2 regions of the Rhizobium sp. 05L429 genome follow, and region 2 is predicted to be linked to the other one. Evidence: predicted binding sites of a transcription regulator. Region 2 holds the regulator's gene; the other holds the start of a gene.
The links. The regulator HrcA, encoded in region 2, represses chaperone genes, less so after heat shock. The targets are predictions, from matches to a motif close to GTTAGCACTCNCNNNNNGNGAGTGCTAAC.
Positions count from the first base shown of each region.

Region 1: a site for HrcA is predicted at 5,082-5,110, ahead of groES (co-chaperone GroES). Genes of this name have one in related genera too.

Region 1 is NZ_JBFTNV010000043.1:13,007-20,529, reverse strand. It holds gene ileS (isoleucine--tRNA ligase) at 1-1,209, opposite strand, end outside; gene AC1DNW_RS31775 (hypothetical protein) at 1,278-1,574, shown strand; gene AC1DNW_RS31770 (MFS transporter) at 1,635-2,849, shown strand; gene AC1DNW_RS31765 (bifunctional riboflavin kinase/FAD synthetase) at 2,910-3,893, opposite strand; gene AC1DNW_RS31760 (TIGR01459 family HAD-type hydrolase) at 3,908-4,756, opposite strand; gene groES (co-chaperone GroES) at 5,167-5,463, shown strand; gene groL (chaperonin GroEL) at 5,520-7,157, shown strand.
Region 2 is NZ_JBFTNV010000008.1:28,199-33,661, forward strand. It holds gene AC1DNW_RS10305 (nucleoside hydrolase) at 1-436, shown strand, start outside; gene grpE (nucleotide exchange factor GrpE) at 511-1,146, opposite strand; gene hrcA (heat-inducible transcriptional repressor HrcA) at 1,258-2,346, opposite strand; gene rph (ribonuclease PH) at 2,524-3,240, shown strand; gene AC1DNW_RS10325 (VOC family protein) at 3,313-3,729, shown strand; gene rdgB (RdgB/HAM1 family non-canonical purine NTP pyrophosphatase) at 3,739-4,383, shown strand; gene hemW (radical SAM family heme chaperone HemW) at 4,399-5,463, shown strand, end outside.

The DNA.
Region 1 (7,523 bases), on a different contig from region 2:
GCGCGCGCCTTCGAAGCCGGGGGCATCAGCGGTGTAGAAACCGCCGTCGTCCACCGGGAACGGGATCTTGGTGTCGATGCCACGTGCCTCGAGCGAGCGGGCAGCCGACATCCAGGCGTCAAAGTCCTCACGGCCATGGCTCGGCGCGGTGTGGACGAAACCGGTACCGGCGTCATCGGTGACATGGTCGCCATCGAGCAAAGGCACGACGAATTCATAGCCGCCTCCGAGACCCTTCAGCGGATGCGCGCAGGCGATGCCGGCGAGATCTTCGACCGAGACGTCGGCGTGCCGCTTGTATTGCAGCTTTGCCTTGGCGAAGGATTCTTCAGCGAGCTTGTCGGCAAAGATCAGCTTCTCGCCCGGACGCGGACCAAAATCGTTCTCGGCAGCCGTCACTTCGTAAAGGCCGTAAGCAACACGCGAGGAATAGGCGATTGCCCGGTTGCCGGGGATCGTCCAGGGCGTGGTGGTCCAGATGACGACGAAGGCATCCTTGACACCAGCAGGGCCTTCCGCGACCGGGAACTTCACCCAGATCGTGTCGCTCTCGTAGTCGTGGTATTCGACTTCGGCTTCCGCGAGCGCAGTGCGCTCGACGACCGACCACATGATCGGCTTGGAGCCGCGATAAAGCTGGCCGCTCCTGGCGATCTTCAGCAGTTCGCCGGCGATGCGGCTTTCCGCATGGAAGTTCATCGTCAGGTACGGGTTTTCGAAATCGCCGACGATACCGAGACGCTGGAATTCGGCACCCTGGATGGCGATCCACTTTTCGGCATAGGCGCGGCATTCGCGGCGGAATTCGATCATCGCCGAGGGCTCGGTCAGGTCAGGCTTGGCCTTGCCCTTGGCGCGATAGTTCTCTTCCTCGATCTTCCATTCGATCGGCAGGCCGTGGCAGTCCCAGCCGGGAACGTAGTTGGAGTCGTAGCCGCGCATCTGGAAGGAGCGGGTGATGACGTCCTTGAGGATCTTGTTCAGCGCGTGGCCGATATGGATGTTGCCGTTGGCATAGGGCGGGCCGTCGTGCAGGACGAATTTTTCGCGGCCGGCGGCCGAGGCACGCAGTTTCTTGTAGAGATCCATCTGCTGCCAGCGGGCAACGAGTTCCGGCTCCTTCTGCGGCAGGCCGGCGCGCATGGGGAAATCCGTCTCGGGCAGATAGAGGGTCTTCGAGTAATCGATCTTTTCGGCTGTTTCGGTCATGTGTAACAATCGCTTCTGGCGGCCCGACAAGGGCTCGCGGATATGAAATCTGTGGTGACGGAAAGCGCTTGCTCAATCCAAGCGCCGAAAACCCGGACCTTCCGGCCGCTCAGCGCGCGCGGAAGACCGGGCCGATAATTCGTATCGAATGCGCCAGCCGGAATTTACTCATCGGGCCGGTTCATAAGCGCTTTTCAGCGGAAAAGGAAGAGGGATTTCGGACCCGCAACCTCGTGAAAAGCCGCAACCCGAATGCCTTCCGCATCAAAAAACGAACGGTAGGCATCCATGGCTACGGTTTTGCTACTCCCAATGCAAAAAATCCAAAACCCCTGTCGAATTCCCCTTTGTCCGAACGTCTTTGACACACGGGCAGCGAAAATTCATCATGCCGATCAAACCCGCCCGCAAGGAGTGATGAGGATATGAGCAGTTCCTATCGTTGGGTTATCGTCGCGGCCGGCGCACTGATGACGTGCGTGGCGCTCGGCGCCATGTTTTCGCTCGCCATCTTCCAGCAGCCGATCGCCGATGCCACCGGCTGGTCGCATGCCGGCATTGCCAGCGCCATGACGCTGAATTTCATCGTCATGGGTATCGGCGGCTTCTTCTGGGGCGCGGCCAGCGATCGCTACGGGCCGCGCCCTGTCGTGCTGATCGGCTCCGTCATTCTCGGGCTGGCACTGGTTCTCGCCAGCCGGGCGGAAACGCTCTTACAGTTCCAGTTGACCTATGGCGTGCTTGTCGGCCTCTCGGCCAGCGCCTTCTTCGCGCCGATGATCGCAGCGACCACGGAGTGGTTCGACGAGAACCGCGGCCTTGCCGTATCGCTGGTTTCAGCGGGCATGGGTGTTGCACCGATGACGATTTCGCCCTTCGCACGCTGGCTCATTACCGCCTATGAATGGCGACCGGCGATGATGATCATCGGCATCGGTGCGCTCATCCTGATGATCCCCGCGGCCCTGCTTGTGCGCCGCCGGCCCTCACCGCCCCAGGATACGCATGAGGTCATCGTCTCAACCGATGGCGGAACTCCAAATCTGTGGAAGGTTTTCCGCTCGCCGCAGTTCATCGTTCTCGGGCTTACCTTCTTTGCCTGCTGTGCTGCCCATTCCGGGCCGATCTTCCATATGGTGAGCTACGCGACACTCTGTGGCGTAGCTCCTATGGCTGCCGTCAGCATCTATAGCGTCGAGGGCCTGGCCGGTCTCGGCGGTCGCCTGGTCTACGGCACGCTGGCGGACCGGATCGGCGTGAAGCCGGTCATCATCGCGGGCTTGCTGGTGCAAGCGGCAGCCCTTGCCACCTATCTTGCCGTCAGCAAGCTCGGGGAGTTCTATGCACTCGCCGTGATCTTCGGCAGCGCCTATGGCGGGGTGATGCCGCTCTATGCGGTGCTTGCACGTGAATATTTCGGCCCGCGCATCATCGGCACGGTGTTCGGGGCGGCGACGATGCTATCCAGCATCGGCATGGCCTTCGGACCGCTGATCGGCGGCTGGATCTACGATAGCTATGCCAACTACTCGTGGCTCTTCATCGGCTCCGCGTTGGTTGGGCTCGGTGCGGCAGGCATTGCACTCGCCTTTCCACCACTCCCGCGCCAGAAGGCTCAGCCAGCGCTCGGCACGGCCTGAGCATGACCTTGTTATTATGCAATTCCGGACGCAAAACCGCTATGCACTTGCTGGAATTGCTCAGTCGAAACAGAGCTTCCGATCCAGCTCGCCGAGCGGCCGGACGCCTGACAGAAGCGCCCTCGCCTCCTCCTCGTCGCGCTTGATCTGCGCGACGAGCGGATCAAGCCCGTCGAACCTCAGTTCGGGACGCAGATGGCCGAAGAAGGACACCGAACAGGTCTGGCCGTAGAGATCGCCGCTGAAATCGAAGAGATAGGTTTCGAGCAGCGGCGCGCCGTTTTCCGTCACCGTTGGGCGGCGGCCATAGCTCGCCACCGCATTATGGAGCTTGCCGTTTTCGAGGCGGAAGCGGACGGCATAGATGCCTGCTGCAAGCTCCGCCTCTGGCGGCAGCCGCATGTTGGCGGTCGGAAAGCCAAGCTGACGGCCGAGCTTCTCGCCGTCAATGACCTTCGACTGCACGGTATAGCGATAGCCGAGCATGGCGGCGACCGAGGAGACATCGCCTTCCTTCAGCAGCGCACGAATATGACTCGAGGAGACGACGTCGGTATTCTCGTCGCGGAACGCGTCGATCAGAGTGACGCCGAACCCATATCTGTTGCCGGCGTCCATCAGAAAGGCAGGCCCACCCTCGCGGCCGCGGCCGAAATGGAAATCGAAGCCGGTCACCACCTCGGACGCGCCGAGCCAGTCCTTCAGGATGGAGTGGATGAACTCTTCCGCCGAGCGCTGGGAAAATTCGTAATCGAAAGGATATTCGATGACCGCGTTGAAGCCCAGCTCTTCCAGGATGCGCGCCTTGAGTGGCGCGGGTGTCAGCCGGAAGACCGGCGCATCCGGCTTGAAGACGGTGCGCGGATGCGGCTCGAAGGTCAGCACGAGAGCCGGCACCCCGCGCGCGCTGGCAATATCGAGCGCCCGGTTCAGCACCGACTGATGGCCGCGATGAACGCCATCGAAATTGCCGATGGCGATGACGCCGCCCTTCAAATGCTCGGGCAGCGGATCGCGGGTTTCATTGCGGTGGAAAACGGTCATCGGCTTGTTTTCTCTTATGCGAGGCGCGGCATCCACCACTTGGGTGCGGCTTTTTCCCGTTGGAGATAGGCGTTGAGGATCGCCTCGTCGGTTTCGCCGTTCAACGTATATTCCTTCGCGTGGATACCACCGCTGATGTAGAGAAGGTCGAGCCCATAATTCAAGGCGCCGCGGACATCCGTCGGCATGCCGTCGCCGATCGCCAACACGCGATCGATGGGGAAATCGCCGCGGACCTCGCGGGCAGCGACAAGCGTCGCCTCATAGATCGGCCGGTGCGGTTTTCCGGCAATGCGKGTGGAACCGCCGAGTTGTTCATAATAGGCGGCCATGGCACCGGCGCAGGGAATGATGCGGTGACCGCGCTCGACGACGAGATCGGGATTGGCGCAGATCATCGGCACGTTGCGAGCTTTGAAGTCCAGCAGTATGTCCGTGTAGTCCTCGGGCGTCTGCGTCTCGTCGTCGAAAAAGCCGGTACAGACAACGGAGGTGGCTTCGCCGGCAGCGGCGCGCTCGATATCGAGGCCTTCAAGGAGCGGGCTGTCGCGCTCGGGGCCGAGCAGGAAGACCTTGCGCGGACCTTCGGCAATCAGCGTACGCGTGACATCGCCCGAGGTGACGATGCGGTCATAGGCGCTGTCGGGCACGCCGATCTGGCGCAGCTGCTCGACGACCTGCCAGGAGACGCGCGGCGAATTAGTGATGAGAACGACGGTCAGGCCGGCCGCACGGGCTGCCTCCAGCGCCTCGCCCGCCTTCGGAAACGGATCGACGCCGTTATGGACGACGCCCCAGACATCACAGAGCACCACATCGTATCGATCGGTGATCTCGGAGAAGTTCGCAATCCGCTTTGCCATTCCGCTTTCCTGCTTCGCTTTCGGTCACCGGTGACATTGCAAAGGCGGGCTTCGATGGCAAGGCATTTCTACGTCAAGCGAAGAACGCCGCGAGCCACAGAAGCCAAGGCTCTTCACCATCTAACCTTGGAGCGGAACAGCGTGACGGAGGATGGCGAGCACTGCAGGACCAAGCGCGCGCCATCCCGACCAGCGCTGTGAGAAAGATGGACCAGCCGCGGCTCGGTAACGACGTCGGACAAATCCCGCCATCTCCACAATTCCGGCACAAAAATCCGTGAGGGCTCTTCTTGACTCCTTCTGGAGCCATCCCTAAATGCACGGCGCTAGCACTCACAGGAGTTGAGTGCTAACATCTCCATTGTGGGCCACCCCGGTCCGCGAATGTCATTTGATCGAGGGATTAGACAATGGCAAGCACCAATTTCCGCCCGCTTCACGATCGCGTCGTCGTTCGCCGCGTTGAATCCGAAGCCAAGACCAAGGGTGGCATCATCATCCCGGACACCGCCAAGGAAAAGCCGCAGGAAGGCGAAATCGTCGCCGTCGGCTCCGGCGCTCGTGACGAATCCGGCAAGGTCGTTCCGCTGGACGTCAAGGCCGGCGACCGCATTCTGTTCGGCAAGTGGTCGGGCACCGAAGTCAAGATCGACGGCGAAGACCTTCTCATCATGAAGGAAGCCGACATCATGGGCATCATCGGCTAATCAGCCGGATGTCTTTCACCTGTAATCGCTGACACCCCTTTTCAGGAGTTCTCAAAATGGCAGCTAAAGAAGTAAAATTCGGCCGCAGCGCGCGCGAAAAGATGCTGCGCGGCGTCGATATCCTCGCTGACGCAGTGAAGGTCACGCTTGGTCCGAAGGGCCGTAACGTCGTTATCGACAAGTCCTTCGGCGCTCCGCGCATCACCAAGGACGGTGTTTCGGTCGCCAAGGAAATCGAACTCGAAGACAAGTTCGAAAACATGGGCGCCCAGATGGTCCGCGAAGTTGCTTCGAAGACCAACGACGTTGCCGGCGACGGCACGACGACCGCCACGGTTCTTGCACAGGCCATCGTTCGCGAAGGCAACAAGGCTGTAGCAGCCGGCATGAACCCGATGGACCTGAAGCGCGGCATCGACCTCGCTGTTGCTGAAGTCGTCAAGGATCTCCAGGCCAAGGCCAAGAAGATCTCCACGTCGGAAGAAGTTGCACAGGTCGGCACGATCTCCGCAAACGGCGACAAGCAGGTCGGTCTCGACATTGCTGAAGCCATGCAGAAGGTTGGCAACGAAGGCGTCATCACCGTCGAAGAAGCCAAGACCGCTGAAACCGAGCTCGAAGTCGTCGAAGGCATGCAGTTCGACCGCGGCTACCTGAGCCCGTACTTCGTCACCAACCCGGAAAAGATGGTTGCTGACCTCGAAGACGCTTTCATCCTGCTGCACGAAAAGAAGCTCTCGAACCTGCAGTCCATGCTCCCGGTTCTCGAAGCTGTCGTTCAGACCGGCAAGCCGCTCCTCATCATCGCTGAAGACGTCGAAGGCGAAGCTCTTGCTACGCTCGTCGTCAACAAGCTGCGCGGCGGCCTGAAGATCGCTGCTGTCAAGGCTCCGGGCTTCGGCGACCGCCGCAAGGCCATGCTGGAAGACATCGCCATCCTGACGGGCGGCACTGTCATTTCCGAAGACCTTGGCATCAAGCTTGAGTCTGTCACCCTCGACATGCTCGGCCGTACCAAGAAGGTTTCGATCTCCAAGGAAAACACCACGATCGTCGACGGCGCTGGCGCCAAGTCCGACATCGAAGGCCGTGTTGCCCAGATCAAGGCTCAGATCGAAGAAACCACCTCCGACTACGACCGCGAAAAGCTGCAGGAACGTCTTGCCAAGCTCGCTGGCGGCGTTGCCGTTATCCGCGTCGGCGGCTCGACGGAAATCGAAGTGAAGGAAAAGAAGGACCGCATCGACGACGCTCTCAACGCGACGCGCGCTGCTGTTCAGGAAGGCATCGTCCCGGGCGGCGGTATCGCTCTCCTGCGCTCTTCCACGAAGATCACTGTCAAGGGTGAAAACCAGGATCAGGAAGCCGGCGTCAACATCGTTCGCCGCGCTCTGCAGTCTCTGGTTCGCCAGATCGCAGAAAACGCTGGTGACGAAGCTTCGATCGTTGTCGGCAAGGTTCTCGACAAGAACGAAGACAACTACGGCTACAATGCCCAGACGTCCGAGTATGGCGACATGATCGCCATGGGCATCGTCGACCCGCTCAAGGTTGTCCGTACGGCTCTGCAGAACGCAGCTTCGGTTGCCTCGCTGCTGATCACCACGGAAGCCATGATCGCCGAGCTGCCGAAGAAGGACGCTCCGGCAATGCCTGGTGGCATGGGCGGCATGGGCGGTATGGACATGATGTGATAGGCCAACGGCCTTTCACAGCATCGTCCGTAAAGCCGCCCATCATCCAAAGTGGTTCAGCGCGTCAAGCGCGCTGAACAGGCGGTATGGACATGATGTGATAGGCGAAAGCCGTCACTGACATCCATTCCGGTCTCCGGAACAGGAAGGGCGGTCTTCGGGCCGCCCTTTTCTTTATTCAGGCGATTCGAAAATATTTTATTTAACAGGATGCTTAAACGTTCAATCAACCAATCGGAAAGCCCGGTTTTCGTGCGAGGCTTTCGCGAAACTTGCGTGCCATGTATTTTTTCGGCCAGGGAAATTCGGTCTCCCAGCAGCCTAAATTATGAGAATTGCATGCTATGGTATGCGTGGAACCGTTTC
Region 2 (5,463 bases):
CAACATCTACGTCGATCCGGAAGCGGCCGACATTGTGTTTCGCTCGGGCGTGCCTGTCGTCATGATGCCGCTCGACGTCACGCACCAGCTTCTGACCCGCAAGGACCGGGTGAAGCGGATGGCCGAGATCGGCACCGCGCCGGCCAAGGCGATGGTGGAGATGCTGGAATTCTTCGAGCGCTTCGACATCGAAAAATACGGCTCGGACGGCGGCCCGCTGCACGACCCGACGACGGTGGCCTACCTGCTGAAACCCGAACTCTTCAAGGGCCGGGACTGCAATGTCGAGATCGAGGTGACGTCGGAGCTGACAGTCGGCATGACGGTCGTCGACTGGTGGCATGTGACCGACCGCAAGCGCAATGCGAAGGTCATGCGCCACGTGGATGCCGACGGATTCTTCGATCTGCTGATCGAGCGCTTCGCGCGGATATGATCCACCAAGGTTAGACAGGAACAGAAAAGGCCGCCAGCGCGGCCTTTTCTTAATTGTCGGGCGTCCTTATCGTCTTAGGCGTCCTTCTCGTCCAGCACCGAGTTGGCCTCGGCTTCGACGAGTTTCGGACCACCCTTGGCAACGCCGACCATGGCCGGGCGCAGCACGCGTTCGCCGATGMAGAAACCGGCCTGCACCACCTGCACGACCGTATTGTTCGGCACTTCGGTATTCGGCACTTCGAACATCGCCTGATGGAAGTTCGGGTCGAACTTCTGGCCAACCGGCTCCAGCTTGCGAACGCCGTGGCGCTCGAGAGCCGAGAGCATTGAACGCTCGGTCATATCCACACCTTCAATCAGCGTGGTCAGGCCGGCATCGGCCGTTTCCTTCACTTCGGCAGGAATGGAGTCGAGCGCGCGGCGCAGGTTGTCCGAGACGGCCAGCATGTCGCGAGCGAAGCCTGCGACGGAATAGGACTTGGCATCCTTGACCTCGCGCTCCGTGCGGCGGCGCAGATTGTCCATTTCGGCCGCGAGCCGCAAATAGCGGTCGCGCAGTTCGGCATTCTCGGCCTTCAGAAGCTCAAGCGGATCTGGTTCGCTTGCAGCTGCTTCCTTCACGGCTTCATTCTCGACGTTTGCGGCAGCGTGGGCTGCGGCTTCTGCCGCAGCTGCGTCAGGTCCGTTTTGCGTCGTTTCATCAGTCATGACGGTCTCCGGTTCATATATTCTCAGATGCGCCCGATATCGATGTTTGGCCGGAAAAAATCAAGTCTGCGTGACGAAGAAGCTGAAATTCAGCCGGTTTCGCGTGAGGGATCAGAGAGATCCGCGCGAAAGGCGCGACACGAGCTGGGCCGTATAGTCCACCATCGGCACGATGCGGGAATAATTAAGCCGCGTGGGGCCAATCACGCCCACCGCTCCGACAATGCGGTCGTCGTCATCGCGATAGGGGGCAACGATCAGGGAGGAACCGGAAAGCGAGAAGAGCTTGTTCTCCGAACCGATGAAGATGCGCACGCCGGGTCCGCTTTCAGCAAGGTTCAGGAGCTCGATCAAGCTGTCCTTCTTCTCCAGGTCGTCAAAGAGCAGGCGCAGACGGTCGAGGTCTTCCGCCCCGCCCACGCCTTCCAGCAGGTTTGCGCGGCCGCGGATGATGAGTTGCGCTGGCTTTGTCTCGTCCGAGTTGCCGGCCCATACGGCAATGCCACGCTCCACGAGATCCCGCGACAGCGCATCGAGCTCGTGGCGAACTTCATCTTTCAGTCGGCTCAATTGCAGGCGCAATTCCGGCAGCGTTTGCCCGGTCATGTGCGCGTTGAGGAAATTTGCGGCTTCGGTGAGCTGCGAAGAGGTAACGCCCGCAGGCAGCTCGATGATTCGGTTTTCCACCTGATCGTGATCACCGACAAGCACGGCCAGAGCCTTGGTAGGCTCCAGGCGGATGAACTCGACATGCTTCAGCACCGAATCGCTCTTGGACGTGATGACGAGGCCGGCGCCGCGCGAAATGCCCGAGWGCATGCGACTTGCCTCGTTCATCATCGATTCCACGGGATTGTCGCGGTTTCCGGCCCGCACCTGTCGGTCGATGCTGGCGCGCTCCTCGACAGAGAGATCGCCGACCTGCATGAAGGCATCGACAAAGAAGCGCAGCCCCACCTGCGTGGGCAGGCGGCCGGCACTGACATGCGGCGAATAGATGAGCCCCAGTTCTTCCAGGTCGCTCATGACATTGCGCACAGAGGCGGGCGACAGTGACATGGGCAGAAGACGTGACAGATTGCGGGAACCCAACGGTTCGCCGTGCTCCAGATAACCTTCGACGATACGTCGGAAGATTTCCTTGGATCGTTCATCCAGCGCGGCCACGGCATCCGAAACCGATGTCGACCTGTAGCTCATGAACTTTCGCACCCGTACTGAATGATATCCGGGAAATATAGCCAAACTTACCCCCGTGGCAAAAGGGAATTTGCAAATGCACGCAGCCAATCGTAGAAGCGGGCGACAATACAGATGCAGGCATGGCATTGCCGGGACCCGCTCACGCTTTTCGGCATCATGTTTCAGGAGAAGAGAATGCGGCCTTCAGGCAGAAAAACAGACCAGATGCGCAAGGTCTCCTTCGAGCGCAATTTTTCCAAGCATGCCGAAGGCTCCTGCCTGGTGAAATTCGGCGATACGCATGTGCTCTGCACGGCAAGCCTTGAAGACAAGACACCGCCATGGCTGCGCAATAGCGGCAAGGGCTGGGTTACCGCCGAATACGGCATGTTGCCGCGCGCGACAGGCGAGCGTATGAAGCGCGAAGCCGCTACCGGCAAACAGGGTGGCCGCACGCAGGAGATCCAACGCCTCATCGGCCGTTCGCTGCGCGCTGTGGTCGACCTGACCGCGCTCGGCGAGCGCCAGATCACGCTCGACTGCGACGTTATCCAGGCGGATGGCGGCACGCGTACGGCCTCCATCACCGGGGCCTGGATTGCGCTTTACGACTGCCTGCGCTGGATGGAAACCCGCAACATGATCAAGGCCGACCGCGTCCTGAAGGATCATGTCGCGGCGATCTCCTGCGGCATCTTCGCCAGCCAGCCGGTTATCGACCTKGACTATCTCGAAGATTCTTCTGCCGAAACCGATGCCAATTTCGTCATGACGGGCGCCGGCGGTATCGTCGAGATTCAGGGCACGGCGGAAGGCACGCCTTTCACCGAGGAAGAATTTTCTTCGCTGATGGGCCTTGCCAAGGCCGGTATCGCCGAACTGGTGGACCTGCAGAAGCAGGCAATCGCCTGAGGGCATCCGTTCGGGCCTATCAATGAATTTTCCTTGTCCCCGTTTCGGGGACAGCCGGACCAAGAGGCGGTAATGGCCCACCCGATCGAAGGCATTCTTGAAACCGCGCTTTATGCCGCAGATCTCGATGCGGCTGAAGCCTTCTACGGGAATGTGCTGGGTCTCGAGAAGATCGCACGGTCGGGCAACCGCCATGTGTTCTTCCGGTGCGGATCGGGCGTACTGCTGATCTTTAACCCGAAGGAAACGATGAAGCCGCCGGCACCTGACAGTCTGCAGGTTCCGCCGCATGGCACGACCGGAAAGGGCCATGCCTGCTTCAGGGTTTCGGGAGATTATCTCGATCAGATGGCCAGGAAGCTGCAGGCAGCCGGTATCGGTATCGAATCCGAGGTTCACTGGCCGCAGGGCGGCCGATCGATTTATTTCCGCGATCCTGATGGCAACAGCCTGGAATGCGCGGAGGCGAAAATCTGGGGCATGGAATAAGGATATTTTATGCGTAAGCTCGAAACCAAGACCATTGTCGTTGCCAGCCATAACCAGGGCAAGATCCGCGAGATTCAGGATCTGATCGGGCCGCTCGGCTTTACCGCCAAATCGGCTGCCGAACTCAATTTCATCGAACCCAAGGAAACCGGGACGACCTTCGAGGAAAATGCGACGATCAAGGCGCTCGCCTCGGCTGAAGCCTCGGGCATGCCGGCGCTTTCTGACGATTCGGGTCTCGTCGTCGATGCACTCGGCGGCGATCCGGGTGTCTACACGGCCGACTGGGCGGAGACCGGCAACGGCACCCGCGATTTTGGCATGGCGATGGAAAAGGTCGAGAAGGCACTGGAAAAGGCCGGCGCCAAGAAGCCCGAACAGCGCACCGCGCGTTTCGTCAGCGTGCTCTGCCTTGCCTGGCCGGATGGCCATACCGAGCTTTTCCGCGGCGAAGTGGAAGGCACCGTCGCCTGGCCGCCGCGCGGAATGCAGGGTTTCGGCTATGATCCGGTTTTCCAGCCGGAAGGCTATGATGTGACGTTCGGCGAGATGAGCGCGGAAGAAAAGCATGGCTGGAGTATCGGCAAACCGCAGGCTCTGTCGCATCGCGCCCGCGCCTTCAAGCTCTTTGTCGAAACCTGCCTGGAAGCATAGGGCCAAGCTTTGAACATGATCGAGTCGCCTGCGCTGATGCCCGACGCAAAGCTTCTGCCAGATACCGGCGAGCCCGGTTTCGGGGTCTATGTGCATTGGCCTTTCTGCGCGGCGAAGTGTCCCTATTGCGATTTCAACAGCCATGTCCGGCATCAGCCGGTCGATCAGGAGCGCTATGTCGCCGCTTTCCTGAAGGAGATCGCCACTGCCCGCCAGATGAGCGGGCCGAAGACGGTGACCAGCATCTTCCTCGGCGGGGGCACGCCCTCGCTGATGAAGCCGGAAACGGTCGATGCGATCCTTGATGGCATTTCGCGGTACTGGCATGTGCCTGATGGCATCGAGATCACGATGGAGGCCAACCCTTCCAGCGTCGAGGCGGAACGCTTCCGCGGCTATCGCGCTGCCGGCGTCAACCGTGTGTCGCTCGGCGTGCAGGCGCTCAACGACCGTGACCTGAAATTCCTCGGGCGGCTGCACGACGTCGCCGATGCGCTGAAGGCGATCAAGCTGGCGCGCGACATCTTCCCGCGCATGTCCTTCGACCTGATCTATGCCAGGCCGAACCAGACGGTGGAAGAATGGGAGCGCGAACTGAAGGAAGCGATCTCCTATGCGGTCGATCATCTCTCGCTCTATCAGCTGACCATCGAGGAAGGCACGCCCTTCTATGGCCTGCACAAGGCCGGAAAGCTGATCGTGCCTGATGGGGACCAGTCCGCTGAACTCTATGAGGCCACGCAGGAAATCACCGAGCGTGAAGGACTGCCTGCCTATGAGGTGTCCAACCACGCCCGGCCCGGCGCGGAGAGCCGACATAACCTCACCTATTGGCGCTACGGTGATTATGCCGGCATCGGCCCTGGCGCGCATGGGCGCCTGACGCGCTGCGCAGAAAAGATCGCAACCGCTACGGAACGCAAACCTGAGGCTTGGCTGGACCTCGTCGAGCGCGACGGGCACGGCATCGTCGACGAGGAGCGCCTCGGCTTCGAGGAACAGTCCGACGAACTGCTATTGATGGGCCTGCGCCTGAAAGAAGGCGTCGATCTCGCTCGCTGGCAGCAGCTTTCCGGCCGC